DNA from 3 places in the Klebsiella sp. RIT-PI-d genome. Region 3 is predicted to be linked to each of the others. Evidence: predicted binding sites of a transcription regulator. Region 3 holds the regulator's gene; each other region holds the start of a gene.

Region 1 (6,607 bases), on a different contig from region 3:
GTGATGCGGGCTTTTGCTGCCAGCGGATGATCCGGAGCCAGTACCAGACGCACCTCAAAATCAAACATTGGCGAATAATGCAGACCGCTGCGCGGCAGAATGTCAGAGGTCATCACCAGATCCAGTTCGCTTTGCTGTAGCGCGGGCTGCGGATCAAACGTCACGCCGGATTTAAAATCCATCTCCACCTGCGGCCATTTCGCGCGAAAATTTTCAAGCGCCGGGGTTAACCATTGAATACAGCTATGGCATTCAATAGCGATCCGCAACGTGGTTTGCTGCGGCTCATTACACGCCTGCAGCGCCCGGCTGATTTGCGGCAGAATTTGATTGGCCAGTTGCAATAATACCTCGCCCTGCGGCGTGAAGCGTAACGGCTGGCTTTTACGGACAAATAAGCGAAAGCCAAGGCGCTGTTCCAGATCGCTGAACTGGTGCGAGAGAGCTGACTGGGTCTGATGCAACGTGGCTGCTGCCGCAGCCAGCGATCCGCAGCTTCGCAACGCTTGTAGCGTTTTCAGATGTTTAATCTCGATCATGAAAGTCCTTCACTTCAGCATGAATAAATTGCGCTTGAGCAATATACAGTACCTTCACATTATGGATGTGTAAACATCTGGACGGCTAAATACTAAAAATTCCATAAGGGGCATATCATGACAATTTTAAATCACACCCTCGGTTTTCCCCGTATCGGCCTGCGCCGTGAGCTAAAAAAAGCGCAGGAGAGCTACTGGGCAGGTAACAGTTCGCGTGACGATCTGCTGGCGGTGGGCCGTGAACTGCGTGCCCGCCACTGGGAGCAGCAAAAAGCAGCGGGCGTGGATGTGCTTCCAGTAGGGGATTTCGCCTGGTACGACCATGTTCTGACCACCAGCCTGCTACTTGGCAACGTACCGGCTCGTCATCAGAACAAAGACGGGTCGGTCGATATCGATACGCTGTTCCGCATTGGTCGAGGACGTGCGCCGACAGGTGAACCCGCTGCGGCTGCCGAAATGACCAAATGGTTTAACACCAACTACCACTACATGGTGCCAGAGTTCGTTAAGGGTCAGCAGTTCAAGCTGACCTGGACACAGCTGCTGGACGAGGTCGATGAAGCGCTGGCGCTGGGCCATAAGGTAAAACCAGTGTTGCTGGGGCCAGTCACTTACCTGTGGCTGGGTAAAGTCAAAGGCGAGCAGTTTGATCGTCTGAGCCTCCTAAACGACATTCTCCCGGTCTATCAGCAGGTGCTGGCAGAACTGGCCAGTCGCGGTATTGAATGGGTGCAGATTGATGAGCCTGCGCTGGTGCTGGAGCTGCCTCAGGAATGGCTGGATGCGTTTAAACCAGCTTATGACGCGCTCAACGGTCAGGTCAAATTGCTGTTAACCACCTATTTTGAAGGTATCTCTGCCAATCTTAATACCATTTCTGCACTGCCGGTCCAGGGCCTGCATGTCGATCTGGTACACGGTAAGGATGATGTCGCTGAACTGCATGCGCGTTTACCGTCCGACTGGTTATTGTCTGCTGGCCTTATCAATGGTCGTAACGTCTGGCGGGCGGATCTCACGGAAAAATATGCGCAGATTAAAGACATCGCAGATAAGCGCGAGCTGTGGGTGGCGTCTTCCTGCTCGCTGCTGCACAGCCCCATCGATCTGAGCGTTGAGACTCGCCTGGATGAAGAAGTAAAAAGCTGGTTCGCCTTTGCGCTGCAAAAATGCGAGGAGTTAGCCCTGCTGCGCGATGCGTTGAACCGTCGCGACACCACCGCGATTGACGCATGGAGCGCACCGATTCAGGCTCGCCGTCACTCTGGCCGCGTACATAACGCGGCGGTACAGACGCGTCTGGCTGGCATTACTGCTCAGGACAGCCAGCGTGCCAGCGCCTACACGGTGCGTGCTGAAGCCCAGCGTGCGCGGTTTAATCTGCCCGCCTGGCCGACCACCACTATAGGGTCATTCCCGCAGACCACGGAAATTCGCGGCCTGCGTCTGGACTTCAAAAAAGGCAACCTCGACGCCAGCCACTACCGTACGGGCATTGCTGAGCATATTAAACAGGCGATTGTCGAGCAGGAGCGTCTGGGGCTGGATGTGCTGGTCCACGGCGAGGCCGAGCGTAACGACATGGTGGAGTATTTCGGCGAACATCTGGACGGGTTTATTTTTACCCAAAACGGCTGGGTACAGAGCTATGGCTCCCGCTGCGTGAAGCCGCCGGTGGTTATTGGCGACATCAGCCGTCCGCAAGCGATCACCGTTGAATGGGCGAAGTACGCCCAGTCTCTGACTGATAAACCCGTCAAGGGCATGTTAACCGGTCCGGTAACGATCCTCTGCTGGTCCTTCCCGCGTGAAGATGTCAGCCGCGAAACCATCGCCAAACAAATCGCGCTGGCATTGCGTGATGAGGTTGCCGATCTGGAAGCGGCAGGTATTGGCATCATTCAGATTGACGAGCCTGCACTGCGCGAAGGTTTGCCGCTCAAGCGCAGCGACTGGGATGCTTATCTGCAATGGGGTGTTGAAGCCTTCCGCATTAATGCCGCCGTCGCGCAGGACGACACTCAGATCCATACGCATATGTGTTATTGCGAGTTTAACGACATCATGGATTCTATTGCCGCACTGGATGCCGATGTCATTACCATCGAAACCTCGCGTTCAGACATGGAGCTGCTGGAGTCTTTCGAAGAATTCGACTATCCGAATGAAATCGGGCCGGGGGTCTACGATATTCACTCGCCGAATGTGCCGAGTGTGGAGTGGATTGAAGCGCTGCTGGAAAAAGCCGCCCGGCGTATTCCTGCCGGGCGCCTGTGGGTTAACCCGGACTGCGGCCTGAAAACCCGCGGCTGGCCAGAAACCCGAAGCGCGCTGGCGAATATGGTGAAAGCCGCGCAGAATTTGCGTCAGGCACAATAAAAAACAGACGCCAGCCTGTGGGCTGGCGTTTTCTTATTTATCGAGGTAGCGGGTAAACCACGCCAGCATTCTCTGCCAGCCATCAGTAGCCGACGCCTCATGATAACTCGAACGATAGTCGGCATTGAACGCGTGCCCGGCCTGCGGATAGACAATAATTTCTCCCGTCGCATTCGCCGCATTCAGTGCCTGGCGCATGTTTTCGAGGGTTTCCTGAGGAATGCTTTCATCCTGCGCGCCGTAAAGGCCGAGCACCGGGGCGCTTAAGTTATGGGCGACATCAACAGGATGGACAGGCGAGGTTAACGTCTTATCGCCAGTCACTTTGCCATACCAGGCCACCGCAGCTTTCAGCTGTGGGTTATGTGCGGCATACAGCCAGGCGATCCTTCCACCCCAGCAAAAACCGGTAGTGCCCAACCGATGAGCGTCGCCGCCGTTGCGTGCTGCCCAGTTTGCGACATGATCCAAATCTGCCATCACCTGCGCATCCGGGACGTGGGATACCAGCTCTTTAAACAGCGTCGGGATATCGTTATACGCGTTGGGATCGCCCTGACGAAAATAGAGTTCCGGGGCAATCGCCAGATAACCTTCCAGCGCAAGGCGACGACATAAATCGCGAATATGCTCATGTACGCCGAAAATTTCCTGCACTACGATAATGACAGGAAGCGGCTCTTTTGCGTCCTTAGGTTGAGCATAATAAGCGGGCATATTTTCGCCCTGCGTCGGGATCGTCGTGTCACCCGTCGCAATTGCCTCTTCGGGCGTGCGAACAAGAGTGGAAGCATGGGGTGAGGCGGCAGGGGCAAAACCCGGCTGGCGATCTGTAGTCATGGCATTCTCCGTACCCAGTATTAGCGCAGTGTTAACTATAGACCCCGCATCTGTAATTTTCCGCGTTAAAGGACAATTCATCATGTTGATGGTTACGCTATTTCGGTACATTAGTGTGATGCATGTCACTATTGCGTAGAAATAAACTGCAACAAGATTTCTCATGAGTGACTCGGGTCACGAAATTATTCCGGTCACTTCTGTAGAGTACCTTTTTGCTTCTTCTGACAAACCGACCCACAGAGGAGTCTTTTTATGTCCAAGTCTGATGTTTTTCATCTCGGCCTCACCAAAAACGATCTACAAGGGGCTACGCTGGCTATCGTCCCGGGCGATCCTGAGCGTGTGGAAAAAATCGCCGCGCTGATGGATAAGCCGGTTAAACTGGCATCGCATCGCGAATTTACCTCCTGGCGTGCTGAACTTGACGGTAAAGCCATCATTATTTGTTCTACCGGTATTGGCGGACCTTCTACCTCTATCGCCGTTGAAGAGCTGGCGCAGCTCGGTATTCGTACCTTCCTGCGTATAGGCACGACCGGTGCTATCCAGCCCCACATTAATGTGGGTGATGTTCTGGTCACTACCGCGTCTGTCCGTCTGGACGGTGCCAGCCTGCACTTCGCGCCAATGGAATACCCGGCTGTTGCCGACTTCGCATGTACCACTGCCCTGGTCGAGGCTGCAAAATCGATTGGTGCGACAACGCACATTGGTGTTACCGCGTCTTCTGACACCTTCTATCCAGGTCAGGAGCGCTACGATACCCTTTCCGGACGTGTCGTTAGCCGTTTCAAAGGCTCTATGGAAGAGTGGCAGTCCATGGGCGTCATGAACTATGAAATGGAATCTGCGACCCTGCTGACCATGTGCTCCAGCCAGGGCCTGCGCGCGGGAATGGTTGCCGGTGTGATTGTTAATCGTACCCAGCAGGAAATTCCGAACGCTGAAACCATGAAACAAACCGAAAGCCACGCGGTGAAAATTGTGGTTGAAGCCGCCCGTCGCCTTCTCTAAATTTTCTTTTGTTTTACCAGGGGCCGACACGTTCGGCCCTTTCTTTTTGCGTAAAGCCTCGCAGAAAAACCGTTTAGGCTGGACGTTTATACAGCAAGCCCGTATTTTGCATGAGGAATGAATCATGCGGGAGGGTAAATGGACAGCGCAATCATTATCAGCGTGCTACTCATGCTGGCGGGGATCGTCGTCGGCTGGCTGGCAGCAAGCTACCGCGCCGCGCAGCAGCAGGCCGATATCCTCGCTGAACAGCGCGATATTTTTGGCGAACTAAGTGCGGCAAAACAGCAGATTGCCCAGCACAGTCACTGGCGCGATGAGTGCGACCTGCTGAATAATGAACTGCGCAGCCTGCGGGAAATTAATACCTCAATGGAGGCTGATTTGCGCGAGGTCACCACGCGTCTTGAGGCCTCGCAGGATAAAACCCGCCAAATGATCAACAGCGAGCAACGGCTCAGTGAACAGTTTGAAAATCTGGCAAATCGCATCTTCGAACACAGCAACCGGCGCGTAGACGAGCAAAACCGGCAAAGCCTGCACGGGTTGCTCACGCCGCTGCGCGATCAGCTCGACGGCTTTCGTCGTCAGGTGCAGGACAGCTTTGGTCAGGAAGCGCGGGAAAGACATACGCTGGCGCATGAAATTCGTAATCTCCAGCAGCTTAATGCACAAATGGCGCAGGAAGCGCTGAATCTAACGCGTGCATTAAAGGGCGATAACAAAGCGCAGGGGAACTGGGGTGAGGTAGTGCTGACCCGCGTGCTGGAAGCTTCCGGGCTGCGCAACGGTCATGAATATGAAACGCAGGTGAGTATCGAAACCGACACCCGCTCGCGTATGCAGCCTGACGTGATTGTTCGCCTGCCGCAAGGCAAAGATGTCGTGGTTGATGCCAAAATGACCCTGGTAGCTTATGAGCGCTATTTCAATGCTGAAGAAGACTATACCCGTGAAGCCGCGCTTCAGGAGCATATTGCCTCCGTTCGCAACCATATTCGTCTGCTCAGTCGCAAAGATTATCAGCAGCTTCCGGGGCTGCGCAGTCTTGACTATGTGCTGATGTTCATCCCCGTTGAACCGGCATTTTTACTCGCCATTGACCGGCAGCCGGAACTTATCACCGAAGCGCTGAAAAATAATATTATGTTAGTCAGCCCGACTACATTACTGGTGGCGCTACGCACCATTGCAAATCTGTGGCGTTATGAGCATCAAAGCCGCAACGCACAGCACATCGCCGATCGTGCCAGCCGCCTGTATGACAAAATGCGCCTGTTTGTGGACGACATGTCGTCCATCGGCCAGAGTCTTGATAAAGCGCAGGATAACTACCGTCAGGCCATGAAAAAACTGACATCGGGACGCGGCAACGTGCTGGCGCAGGCAGAGGCTTTTCGTGCGCTTGGCGTCGAGATTAAGCGCGAGATAAATCCGGATTTAACCGAGCAGGCAACCGCGCAGGATGAGGAGTTTCGACTACGCTCAGGAGCAGAGGCCAATGATGAGAGCCAGTGCCCGACAGAAACGCCGCGATCCATGCGCTAAACTCCTTTCCTCGTGGTGGTTGAGTCATAGGGGAAATGCCCTCGATCTGTTACACTTTACGAACAATTTCTTGATAAGCAGGCCTTAAGATGGACGAGAATTCTCAGGATACGACGCATTTTGGTTTTCAGACTGTCGCCAGCGCACAGAAAGCTGACATGGTGGCGCATGTATTCCATTCGGTAGCTGCAAAATATGATGTCATGAACGATCTGATGTCATTCGGCATTCATCGTCTGTGGAAGCGCTACACCATTGATTGCAGTGGCGTACGTCGCGGC
Region 2 (6,607 bases), on a different contig from region 3:
ACCTGCCTACCTGGCAAGTTGGAATGGTTGGCTCGTCTTATTTTACCGGCAATCTTATCGGGACGTTGCTGGCCGGGCATGTTATCAAACGTCTTGGGTTTAACCGCAGCTATTATATAGCATCGTTAATTTTTGCCGTGGGCTGTATTGGTCTCGGGATGATGGTGGGGTTCTGGAGCTGGTTAAGCTGGCGTTTTATTGCCGGTATTGGCTGTGCGATGATCTGGGTAGTGGTGGAAAGTGCACTGATGTGCAGCGGCAATTCGGGTAATCGTGGCCGTCTGCTGGCGGCCTATATGACGGTTTATTACGTCGGTACCGTGCTGGCACAGCTGCTGGTCAGCAAGTTGCCAACCGATCTGATGAGTGTTCTGCCGTGGGTAACGGCGGTCGTCCTGGCTGGCGTACTGCCGGTGCTATTTACGCGTATCGTGAATCAGCACAGCGAGCAGCAGGAACATGCGCGTATCTGGCCAATGCTGCGTCTGCGTCAGGCGCGTCTGGGAGTTAACGGCTGCATTATTTCAGGGATCGTGCTCGGGTCGCTGTACGGTCTGATGCCGCTTTATCTTAATCACCAGGGCGTAAGCGATTCCGGAATCGGTTTCTGGATGGCGGTGCTGGTCAGCGCAGGTATTCTGGGACAGTGGCCGATTGGCCGTCTTGCCGATCGCTACGGCCGCTTACTGGTCCTGAGAGTGCAGGTCTTTGTGGTGATCCTCGGCTGCCTGGCGATGCTCAGTCACGCGGCAATGGCACCGGCACTGTTTGTTCTGGGTGCCGCAGGCTTTACGCTCTATCCGGTCGCGATGGCATGGGCCTGTGAGAAAGTCGGACAGCATCAGCTGGTAGCGATGAACCAGGCGCTGCTGCTGAGTTACACCATCGGGAGTTTACTCGGGCCGTCGTTAACCGCGATGCTAATGCAAAACTATACCGACAACCTGCTGTTTATCATGATTGCCAGCGTATCGTTTATCTATCTATTGATGCTGCTGCGCAAAGCAGGTCATCATCCTACGCCTGTGGCCCACGTCTAGAAAAATGCCCTGTCGGGAGATCCGGCAGGGCATTTTTTTAATACATGACTTTATGACCGTACTGCTCCAGAATGCCTTTTATGCGTTCCATGGTCTCTTTTTTCGGCGGATGTATGCCGTCGAGCTTATACTCTTCACCCATTGCTACCCACTTATGTTTGCCCAGCTCGTGGTAAGGCAACATTTCAATTTTCTCTACGTTGCCCATATCGCGGGTAAACTCGCCTAAACGGTGTGCAGAATCATCATCGTCTGACCAGCCGGGTACAACGACATAACGTATCCATACTTTAATGTCTTTGTTAGCAAGATATTTGCCGAACTCAAGCGTACGGTGATTAGAAACGCCGACCAGATTCTGGTGGATCTCATCGTTCATTTGCTTAAGATCCAGCATCACTAAATCTGTCACTTCCAGCAATTCATCAATCACCGGATCGTAGCGGCGTACAAAGCCGTTAGTATCAAGACAAGTATGAATACCTTCTTTTTTGCAGGCGCGGAACCAGTCACGCACAAATTCAGCCTGCAAAATAGCTTCGCCACCGGAAGCGGTTACGCCACCGCCGGAAGCATTCATAAAGTGGCGATACGTCACCACTTCTTTCATCAATTCTTCTACGGTGATTTCTTTGCCGCCGTGCGTATCCCATGTATCACGATTGTGGCAATACATGCAGCGCATCAGGCAGCCCTGAAAAAAGGTAATAAAGCGAATGCCCGGGCCATCTACGGTGCCACAGGATTCAAAGGAGTGAATGCGACCAATTACTGACATTGCGGTGGTTTCTCCAGCTTTGGCCTTCATGGCCTGTGAGTGCACAACTCGCTGAGGTTGTGTCAAATCTGTTTTGGCAGTTGTCCATAAGTATAGATAACGGGCAAACCAGACTGCGGGTGTTAAAAAGGCCCCACTGACGTGGAGCCTTTATTTTACGCTTTTTTAATCGCGATTTCAGTCAAAACACATTACATGGTTTGAGTGAAGGTACGAGTAATAACGTCCTGCTGCTGTTCTTTAGTCAGGGAGTTAAAACGTACAGCGTAGCCAGATACACGAATGGTCAGCTGCGGATATTTTTCCGGGTTTTCCATCGCGTCGAGCAGCATTTCACGGTTCATAACGTTGACGTTCAGATGCTGGCCGCCTTCGATAGACGCTTCGTGATGGAAGTAACCATCCATCAGGCCTGCCAGGTTCGTTTTACGCACATCGTCGTCTTTACCCAGTGCGTTCGGAACGATAGAGAAGGTATAAGAAATACCATCTTTCGCGTAAGCAAACGGCAGTTTCGCAACGGAGGTCAGAGAGGCAACAGCACCTTTCTGGTCACGACCGTGCATTGGGTTAGCACCTGGGCCAAACGGCGCACCAGCACGACGACCGTCCGGGGTGTTACCCGTTTTCTTACCGTATACCACGTTAGAGGTGATGGTCAGAACAGACTGCGTCGGGATAGCGTCACGGTAAGTTTTCAGTTTCTGAATTTTCTTCATGAAACGTTCAACCAGGTCAACCGCCATGTCATCTACGCGACCGTCGTTGTTACCGAACTGCGGGTATTCACCTTCGATTTTGAAGTCGATAGCCAGGCCATCTTCGTCACGGATCGGGGTAACTTTTGCATATTTGATAGCAGACAGGGAGTCAGCAGCAACGGACAGACCAGCGATACCACACGCCATGGTGCGGATAACGTCACGGTCGTGCAACGCCATCAGAGAGGCCTCGTAGCTGTATTTGTCGTGCATGTAGTGGATAACGTTCAGGGCGGTGACATACTGCTTAGCCAGCCAGTCCATGAAGTGATCCATGCGTTCCATAACTTCATCGAAGTTCAGAACGTCGCCTTTAATCGGTTCAGATTTCGGACCGACCTGCATTTTCAGTTTTTCATCAACGCCGCCGTTGATTGCATACAACATGGTTTTCGCCAGGTTAGCACGCGCACCGAAGAACTGCATTTGCTTACCTACGATCATCGGGCTTACGCAGCACGCGATAGCGTAGTCATCGTTGTTAAAGTCAGGACGCATCAGATCGTCATTCTCATATTGCAGAGAAGAGGTATCGATGGAAACTTTAGCAGCGTATTTTTTGAAGTTCAGCGGCAGTTTTTCTGACCACAGAATAGTGATGTTCGGCTCCGGAGACGGCCCCATGGTGTACAGGGTGTTCAGGAAGCGGAAGCTGTTTTTGGTTACCAGGGTACGGCCATCAACGCCCATACCGGCGATGGATTCGGTTGCCCAAATCGGGTCACCAGAGAACAGTTCGTCATACTCAGGGGTACGCAGGAAGCGAACCATACGCAGTTTCATGACCAGGTGGTCAACCATTTCCTGCGCTTCTTGCTCAGTGATTTTGCCGGCTTTCAGGTCGCGTTCAATGAACACGTCCAGGAAGGTCGCGGTACGACCGAAAGACATTGCAGCACCGTTCTGGGACTTAACCGCAGCCAGGTAGCCGAAGTAGGTCCACTGGATGGCTTCCTGAGCGTTAGTTGCCGGACCAGAGATATCGCAGCCGTATTTTGCGGCCATTTCTTTGATCTGACCCAGAGCACGATGCTGCTCGGAGATTTCTTCGCGCAGACGAATAGTCGCTTCCAGGTTTACGCCATTTTCCATGTCAGATTGCAGAGACAGGAACTGTGCGTATTTGTCTTTCAACAGGAAGTCGATACCGTACAGGGCAACGCGACGATAGTCACCGATGATACGGCCACGGCCATACGCATCCGGCAGACCGGTCAGAACACCGGATTTACGGCAGTTCAGGATATCTTTAGTGTAAACATCGAAAACGCCCTGGTTGTGGGTTTTACGATATTCAGTAAAGATTTTTTTCAGGGCCGGGTCCAGCTCGCGGTTATACGCTTTGCAGGAACCTTCAACCATTTTGATGCCGCCGAACGGAATGATCGCACGTTTCAGCGGAGCTTCAGTCTGAAGACCAACAATTTTCTCAAGAGACTTGTTGATGTAACCAGCGTCATGAGAGGTGATGGTGGAGGCAACAGAAGTGTCGAAGTCAACAGGCGCGTGAGTGCGGTTTTCCTGTTTAACGCCTTCCATTACGCTGTCCCACAGCTTGGTGGTAGCATCAGTTGCGCCAGCCAGGAAAGACTCGTCACCCTCGTAAGGAGTGTAGTTTTTCTGGATGAAGTCACGGACGTTTACTTCATTCTGCCAGTCACCTTTCGCAAAACCTTCCCAGGCTGTGGCTAACTTTTCATTAAGCTCGGACATTGTAACACCTACCTTCTTAAGTGGACTTTTTATTACCTGCCTGAAACGAACATCATTAATGATGTTCGTTGCCACGCAGGTAAATGACCCAGTATGTCAACCCAACTAGCAAACCACCGCCGATAATATTCCCGATAGTTACAGGGATCAGGTTATCAGTAATGAAATTCATGATAGTCAGATGAGAAAAATTGTCCGGAGAGGAACCAACGGCGGTCCAGAATTCCGGGCTGGCGAAGTGACGAATTACGATACCCATCGGGATCATAAACATATTCGCGATACTATGTTCAAAACCGCTGGCAACAAACATAGCGACCGGCAAAACCATAATGAGTGCTTTATCGGTCAGGCTGCGACCGGAGTAACTCATCCAGACGGCCAGACAGACCATCAGATTTGCCAGAATACCGAGGCAGACAGCCTCAACAAACGTGTGATGCATTTTGTGGTCGGCAGTCTGCAGGACATTAAGCCCCCAGCCACCATTGGCGGTCATATACTCGCCAGAAAGCCACATCAAAAGCACGAACAGCAATGCACCTACCAGGTTACCGACATAAACGTTTAGCCAGTTGCGACCCAATTGACCCCAGGTGATACGACCGCTGGCTTTCGCCACCACAATCAGTACCGTGGAGGTAAACAGGTCGGCCCCACAGATAACGCACAGAATCAGGCCTAGTGAAAAGCAGATGCCACCTACCAGTTTCGCCATACCAAACGGCATGGTGCCAGTACCTGTGGTCGCTGTAATATAGAAAACGAAAGCAATTGAGATGAACACGCCTGCGGTGATTGCCAGGAAAAACGTGGTCAACGGTTGTTTCGTTGCTTTATAGACACCCGCTTCTTCGGCCACTTTGGCCATTGCTGCAGGAAGTATTAGATCAAAAGGGTTGTCAGCTTTCACACTAACTCTCTCTTTATTAAGTCGGCGACGAGATACTAACAAAGCATTATAGAAGAGAAATTGATGTAGATCATATCTCGCCTGGCTTATAGGCCTTCACAGTGTATGGTTTTACCACTATTCAGGATTAAGGTCTTGATTATACAAATAAAAATAAATTTTAAAAATTATCAATTGTGTTGAATTTTTTTACTGCCCCATCGATTGGCAGTTAATTAAAATGGAGTATTTCTAATATAAAGTAACATTAATACACGGTAAGTGTAATAACATTTACTCATATTTAACTTTAACATTACATTTGCGGGTGATTACCACAAAATATACAAAAACGGAGCGGTAAATCCGCTCCGTAATATAACGCAGCCGTAACGATATGCCTACGGCCGAAGTATACAGCAGGGGCTACTTTGACCAGAAGGCCGTTTTAGCACGCTGCAGTTTTTCGTACGCTTTTAACAGCGACTGATGCGCAGGGAAAGCCGCAAGCTCACTATCACCAGCCTGCAGGCCATAGAAAGGCGCTTCGCCACTCAATGCCGCACTAGCTGCTTCTACTGCTTCAGCACCGTACATGCGCACAAAAGCATTCAGATACTGTAGCGGCTCACGGCCTTCTTCTTGAGTGAGCAACAGCAGCGTTTGCAGGCAACGATAATAGTTAGCGCGTTCCGGACTGAACACTGAAGCGTTGAATTCCATCGTCCATTCGGTCCAGATTAACGCTTGTTCTGTATCGCCTCCAGCCAGAGCCAGCATCGCTTTCAGCTCGCCAATACGCAAGGTATACCAGCCGTTATTACTGCCTGTTGCCAGCCCTAATAGCTCGCGTACACGGGTAAAATCGTCGTGGCCTTCTTCATCAAGCTGAGAGATCAGACTGAGATAGTCTTCTTTATCCCAGGTGCTGCCCGGAAGCGCCAGAATCGTCTCGCGTAAATGGCTGCCCATACTGTTATTCGCCAGCCATAAATCTTCTGCCGGATAAATATCCGACATGCCCGGAACGATAATACGGCAAGCGTAGACGCTGAGGTGCTCGTAATCAGCGATGTAAACTTCTTTATCTTCGGCGTTAAAGATAGCCATCAGGGTGGCGAATTCTTCTTCCGTGGTGCCGGCAAAACTCCAGTCGACAAACGGATAATCCGCGTCCTGTTTAAACATATCCCAGGAGATAAGACCGCTGGAGTCAATAAAATGCGTTTCCAGATTAGTGTGTTCGGCCACTTCCTCATCATCGAAAGTCGGCGCGGTGAAAACATCTAAATCTTTCAGGCCACGACCCTGCAATAGTTCGGTAACGGTACGCTCCAGCGCCACGCCAAAATCAGGGTGCGCGCCAAAGGAGGCAAAGCAGGTGCCGTTTGCCGGGTTAAACAGGACTACGCAGATCACCGGA
Region 3 (6,607 bases):
CGCTAATTCGGGCGGCGGTGCGTAAGGCAGGCGACTTGAATGAGAGGTAGCTTTTGAGCGCCGACCACAGCGGTGGACGACGCTGACGATCGGCCATCAGATCGCGCGGGTAGAGTGGGCGAAGCGTACGCAGCACGCGGGCGATGCGGCTAAAATGCCAGGTGCAAAACTGGCCGACCGGATTATCCGGATTCTGGCGGGCAATTTTTTCCAGCGCCTCAAGCTGCTTGTCCATCGTAAAACGGCCAGAGTAATGATGATAAAGGATATCATCTGCCATCACGCGTAAGCGGGCGGCAATGGTCCGGGCATTCCAGCGGATCACGGCTTCAGCATGACTCTGTTCCACCAGCTTTTGCACCTCTTCCGGCTGGTGGAGGCTAACCGAAATATGCTCCTGTAAATCCAGCGCCATCTGGAACATCCAGCGCAGACGCTTGTAGTTTTCGTGTTTTTTTTCCGACAGCATATACAGCTGCTGATAGCACTGGGTAATTAAATCCACCGTTTTCTGCTGACGTACCAACAGCGGGGGCAGCGCCTTTTCCGGCGCGGTATGCTGGGTCAACAGGCTGTATTTTGCTTCACAATAGTCTGCCAGCTGGCGATAGAGCAGACTTAATGATTCCCGCAACGGCTGTTCGCGCCATAGCCAGAACCAGAACCAGTTAAAGAGTCCATACCAGAGCGTGCCCATGGCATACAGCAGCATTGGCTGCCAGACAGGCACAGAACCGGCAAGGCTCAGGGTAAAGATGGCTGCAATTAAGGATGCCGGAAGCAGGCGGGCATGAAGCGGGCCGATTTCCGCTGTCACGCCGAGTACCATTGCCAGCGCGGTCAGCACCAGCGGCAGCGGCGCACCCTGCGCCAGCAGAAGCTGAACCGCCAGACTACTGCCCGCGAACATCGCGCCGCCGATCGTCAGCCGCTTAAAAAAGCGCTTATGCGGCGTATCAAGACCGGCAATATTACAGCAGGCGGGAACGAGGGAAAAAAGCAGGCCGTACTGAAGCTGGCCGAGCAACAGGCCGATAGCCACGGGCAAACAGAGCACCAGCGTTTGCCGAAGTGCGTAGTTTATTTCCGGGTGATAAATCAGCCTGCGCCACATAGCGATAACAGCATCGGCGCATTACTGGGAATGCGCCGCGTGTCGACTCTAGCGGGTGCCGTAAACGACGATAGTTTTACCGTGCGCGGAGATCAGGCTCTGATCTTCCAGCATTTTCAGGATACGTCCCACCGTTTCGCGAGAGCAGCCTACGATCTGGCCGATCTCCTGACGGGTGATTTTGATTTGCATACCGTCCGGGTGCGTCATGGCATCTGGCTGTTTAGCCAGGTTAAGCAGCGTCTGCGCAATACGGCCGGTCACGTCGAGGAAGGCGAGGTTGCCCACTTTTTCGGATGTCACCTGTAAACGACGCGCCATTTGTGAAGAAAGGCGCATCAGGATGTCCGGATTTACCTGGATCAGCTGACGGAATTTTTTGTAGGAGATTTCCGCAACTTCACAGGCGGTTTTTGCACGTACCCAGGCACTACGTTCCTGACCTTCTTCGAAAAGGCCCAGTTCACCGATAAAATCGCCCTGGTTGAGATAAGAAAGGATCATTTCTTTCCCTTCTTCATCCTTAATGAGCACTGCCACCGAGCCTTTGACGATGTAATACAGCGTCTCTGCTTTTTCACCCTGGTGAATTAGCGTGCTCTTTGATGGGTACTTATGAATGTGGCAATGAGACAAGAACCATTCGAGAGTCGGGTCTGTTTGTGGTTTGCCAAGCACCATGCGCGATTATCCTCTGTTATAAGCTATCTCCGGCGGCGAAAGGGTACTGCCTCCGGGTTGCAATCGTGTTTGTCCCTCAGCGAGGAAGTTGACTGTCGGTATGTTCCGCAGCCAAATCTAATTCCTTTGCATACATGCGTCAAAGTCAATGTATCACTGCGGTATCTGATCTGTTTTAACATAGCTTTTGCCGCCTGTCTCCTGGTGTCTCGCTTCAGCATGACGCAGGTCGTCTTCCGTTGCGAGAATTGTTATGTGCGCGTAATCTGTGGAGAAAATTTCAACGCTGGAGTGGATGTTATGCAAGCACGCGTCAAGTGGGTCGAGGGGTTAACGTTTTTAGGTGAGTCGGCTTCCGGGCATCAGGTGTTAATGGATGGTAACTCTGGTGATAAAGCGCCCAGCCCGATGGAAATGGTGCTGATGGCCGCAGGTGGATGTAGCGCGATCGATGTGGTGTCTATCCTGCAAAAAGGGCGTCAGGACGTCACAAATTGCGAGGTTAAACTGACCTCTGAGCGCCGGGAAGAAGCGCCGCGTCTGTTCACGCATATCAATTTGCATTTTATCGTCACGGGTAACGATCTGAAAGATGCGGCCGTCTCGCGCGCCGTCGATCTCTCTGCCGAGAAATATTGTTCTGTAGCGCTTATGCTGGGTAAAGCCGTCAATATCACCCATTCATACGAAGTGATTGCCGCATAATAATCTTGCCCGATAAGCCTTTGCTGTCGGGCACTTGCGCACCTTTTACTCAATTGTCTTACCTTCCATCAGACGCTGAACCAGCGGCAGCATGATCAGCTCCATTGCCAGGCCCATTTTCCCGCCCGGCACCACTAATGTATTAATGTGAGAAATAAACGAACCCTGAAGCATGGCCAGCAACCAGGGATAGTCGATCCCTTCCAGATTACGAAAGTGAATAACCACGAAACTTTCGTCCAGCGAGGGAATGCTTTTTGCCGCAAATGGGTTGGAGGTGTCGACGGTGGGTACGCGCTGGAAGTTAATATGGGTCCGGGAAAATTGGGGGGTAATAAAATTAATATAGTCATCCATTGAGCGAACCACGGAGTCCATGACGGCTTCGCGTGAATGGCCGCGCTCGCCGGTGTCGCGAATTAATTTTTGTATCCACTCCAGGTTCACAATCGGCACTACGCCAACCAGTAAATCGACATGACGCGCGACGTCATGCTGGGGGGTGACAACGCCGCCGTGCAAACCTTCGTAAAATAATACGTCGGTCGGCTCCGGCAGCGGTTGCCAGGGGGTAAACGTTCCTGGCACCTGATCCCACGGTACGGCTTCATCGTACGTATGCAAATATTTGCGCGCCTGACCGGTTCCCGACTGTCCATATTCAATAAATGTCTGCTCCAGCAGATTGAAGTCATTCGCCTCCGGGCCAAAATAGCTGATATGCCGTCCGGCATCCCGGGCTTTGCGAATGGCCATGTCCATTTCCGGGCGAGTATAGCGATGAAAGCTATCGCCTTCGACTTCCGCTGCATGCAGATTAAGCTGGGCAAAAATCTTGCGAAACGCGAGACTGGTCGTCGTGGTCCCCGCGCCGCTGGACCCTGTTACCGCAATCACTGGATGTTTGGCAGACATAGCAACTCCCTGAAGAATCAGTAAATTAGCCGCGGAACTGCGTGCGAGGCATGATATTGACCGTCTCATGCAGTTCTGACCACACCAGTACGGCTTCGCCTGTCTGGAGCTGGTGTTTAACGTCGGCGACTTTTTGCTCAAGTGAACGCTCATGTTCACCATAATCAGTACCTTCACGCAAGACAAAGCTTTCGATCAGGCTATAGAGAGTATCTGGGTCGAGATCCTGCCAGGGAATAATCACCTTAAGCTCCGAGGTATGTAGTTAGCCAGTCGGGTATGCGTTTTTCCAGCCACATTTCCGGATGTCGCAGCGTACCGCCCACGAATCCGACATGACCACCGTGTTCGGTGAGCTGATACTCGACCTGCGGCGGTAGCGTGCCTGGCTCAGGAATAACGTGATGATCCATAAACGGATCATCTTTAGCATGAATGATAAGCGTCGGTTTAGCTATCTGACTGAGCAACGGCATCGCGCTGCACTTACGATAATAGTCGATAGCGTCGGTAAAGCCGTGAATGCGCGCCGTAATTAAATCGTCAAACTCGCGCAAACGTCGTACCTGCTTTAATTGTGCCAGCTCGATTGGCAGAGTGCCGGGAAAGGCTTTCAGCTTGCGCGTTGCATTGCCCTTCAGCAGATTAAGCAAATAGCGCTGATACACCCGGGAGAAGCCTTTTTCCATATGATAACTACAGGCTTCCAGTACAAAAGGAGCAGAGACGATAGCGGCGGCATTCAGCGGTGCGTTATCGCCTTCTTTGGCCAGCAGGCAGGCGAGCATATTCCCCCCCAGCGAGTAGCCAACCGCCGCAGTGGGCGCATTGCCAAATTCGCGCTTCAGCCAGTGTAAAAACCAGGTACCGTCTTCAGTTTCACCTGAGTGATAAATGCGGTTAAGCCGATTCGGCTCGCCGCTACAGCCGCGAAAATGCATGACCACCCCAAGCCAGCCACGGGCTTTTGCAGCATGGATCAGACCATGTGCGTAAGGACTGTGCAGGCTGCCTTCAAGCCCGTGAAAAACCACCAGCCTGGGTTTATGCCTGGCCTGATGGGGATCTTCGCTCCACGCCAGATCGATAAAATCACCATCCGGCAGATCCAGGCGCTGCCAGACCGGCGTAAATTGAACCCGACGGCGCAGCAGGCGCGGCAGCATGGTTTGCAGATGGGGATTCCGCGCCCCGGGCATGGGGCGAAAAAAATGCGAATCGTGGTGCCCGACAGGCGATTGTTCAGATGAAATGTGAGCCATGACTGAGGATAAATTAAGAAAGTTGCGCCGTAATATAACCTGTAATCATGATTACAGTTTATTCATTTAAGGGGCGATTCCTTGCTCGGCCAGCAGATTACGCGAAAAAAGATGAATATCCACGCCGGGCTTGCGTCGCCATAGCCGGGCTTTACGCGCGCCGGTCGCGATGCTCTCGCCGGTTTCTTCCAGCATTCCCGATGCTTCAATACGCCGGATCAGACTTTTGCGCTGGATCGGTTGCCCAAGAATAATTTCTGTTGCCTCCTGGAGTTGCGCATGAGTAAAGACCTCAGGCAAGCAGTAAACCGGCAGCAACGAATATTTGGTTTTTTGACGCAGGCGATGCAGGGCAATCTGCACAATGTTGGCATGATCAAACGCCAGTGCATAATCAGTAAGCCGCTGCACCGGAAGCCATTTAGCTTCGCTGACGCTGTCGATATGCGGTGCGCAGTCCACCCACGATATCAGTGCAAACCAGCCGATCGTCAGACTCCAGCCGCGCGGATCGCGATCCGGGCCGGAAAACGTTTGCAGCTCCTCCAGCCAGGAAGGCGATACGCCGGTCTTTTCGGTAAGTTTGCGCAGCGCGGTATCGCGGGTAGAGCCATCGTGCTTCAGGTCAATGAAGCCGCCCGGCAGTCCCCAGCGTCCCTGATGTGGCTGACTGGCACGCTCTACCAGCAATACGCAAAGTTCGCCCTGATGTAGCGTAAACAGTACGCTATCCACAGTCACCAGCGGCGATGGAAAACGGCTGGCATCGTAGTTTTTCAGATATTCCGCTTCTGTCGTCATTAACTGTCGCCACTCTCAGTTACAGGGGACTCTAGTTTACCAGTCCGGCTGTGCACAAAAAACACGCTTTTTTTATTTTCAATATCAGCCAGTTATCGCTATTTTATGATTTTGGTTAAAAAATAGCTTGTACTATTTGTGTCTTAGAGACATTATTAAATTGTCTTAGGGACAATAACTGGCTGAGAGGGCAAAGAAATGGCAATGAGATTGCAGTTATTTATCGATAATCAGGACGTTGCTTTAACCACCGGCGTTTTTCCTGATGGCGCGGTCTGGCTGAAAGTCACGGGTGAATTGCCTGCCAGCGCCCATTTAATGCGTATTCGCGCCGCAGCCCTGTGCGACATGAATGATTTTATGTTGCTGGCTCAGTTAGTTGATGCTGTACGCCATACTACCGATGTTCTGGTTAGCCATCTTGAACTTCCCTGGCTGCCGTGGGCGCGTCAGGATCGCCATATGGTGGCCGGCGACAGCTTCGCATTGAAAGTTTTTGCCCGGCAACTCAATCTGCTCGGGTTCGATAAAGTCAAAGTGCTTGACCCGCACAGCGACGCGGCAGCGGCAGCCATCGACAATTTTATTACTGTCCCGCAAGACGCGTGCCTGCTGCACAGTCGGACGCTGGCACGTCAATTTCAGCAGCAGGCCCTGATGCTGGTCGCTCCCGATGCCGGTGCGCTGAAGAAAATTGATGCGGTGGCCAGAGCGGCAGGGACCGCCGACTATGCGGTATTAACCAAAAAACGCGATGTCGCGAGCGGCAATCTGACGGGTTTTGCACTGGTCTCCGGGGACGTAAAAGGACGGGATCTGCTGATTGTCGATGATTTATGCGATGCCGGCGGGACATTTATCGGCTCTGCCAGCGTTTTGCGCGAAGCAGGAGCACGCAGCGTTAGCCTGTACGTTACGCACGGTATCTTTTCTAAGGGGGTAGAAAATTTGCTTTCAAACGGCATAGATGCGCTTTATACCACGACCTCTTTGGCATCGCCTGCGCTGGCCCATCCGAATCTTGAACTGATTGATATTAACGATATCTACGCGGCTTAATGGAGAAAACATGATGAAAATGAACCCTATTCTGGCTATCGACGGCTATAAAGTGTCGCACCGTGTTCAG

The links. Region 3 encodes CRP, which controls carbon source genes, mostly activating them, when cyclic AMP is high. Its sites were predicted from a motif close to ATGTGANNNNNNTCACAT; they were not measured.
Region 1: udp (uridine phosphorylase) is a predicted target of CRP. The motif match lies at 3,875-3,892, and genes of this name have one in related genera.
Region 2: focA (formate transporter FocA) is a predicted target of CRP. The motif match lies at 5,264-5,281, and genes of this name have one in related genera.

Annotation. Positions count from the first base shown of each region.
Region 1 is NZ_LGIT01000005.1:59,619-66,225, forward strand. It holds gene metR (HTH-type transcriptional regulator MetR) at 1-539, opposite strand, end outside; gene metE (5-methyltetrahydropteroyltriglutamate--homocysteine S-methyltransferase) at 657-2,921, shown strand; gene AC791_RS05770 (dienelactone hydrolase family protein) at 2,955-3,761, opposite strand; gene udp (uridine phosphorylase) at 4,017-4,778, shown strand; gene rmuC (DNA recombination protein RmuC) at 4,917-6,326, shown strand; gene ubiE (bifunctional demethylmenaquinone methyltransferase/2-methoxy-6-polyprenyl-1,4-benzoquinol methylase UbiE) at 6,416-6,607, shown strand, end outside.
Region 2 is NZ_LGIT01000009.1:616,916-623,522, forward strand. It holds gene AC791_RS09500 (MFS transporter) at 1-1,040, shown strand, start outside; gene pflA (pyruvate formate lyase 1-activating protein) at 1,078-1,818, opposite strand; gene pflB (formate C-acetyltransferase) at 2,010-4,292, opposite strand; gene focA (formate transporter FocA) at 4,348-5,205, opposite strand; gene ycaO (30S ribosomal protein S12 methylthiotransferase accessory factor YcaO) at 5,611-6,607, opposite strand, start outside.
Region 3 is NZ_LGIT01000004.1:22,176-28,782, reverse strand. It holds gene AC791_RS03450 (YccS/YhfK family putative transporter) at 1-1,114, opposite strand, end outside; gene crp (cAMP-activated global transcriptional regulator CRP) at 1,163-1,795, opposite strand; gene AC791_RS03440 (OsmC family protein) at 2,096-2,500, shown strand; gene AC791_RS03435 (phosphoribulokinase) at 2,546-3,415, opposite strand; gene AC791_RS03430 (YheU family protein) at 3,441-3,659, opposite strand; gene AC791_RS03425 (hydrolase) at 3,661-4,677, opposite strand; gene AC791_RS03420 (NUDIX hydrolase) at 4,744-5,478, opposite strand; gene prs (ribose-phosphate diphosphokinase) at 5,677-6,537, shown strand; gene AC791_RS03410 (nicotinate phosphoribosyltransferase) at 6,551-6,607, shown strand, end outside.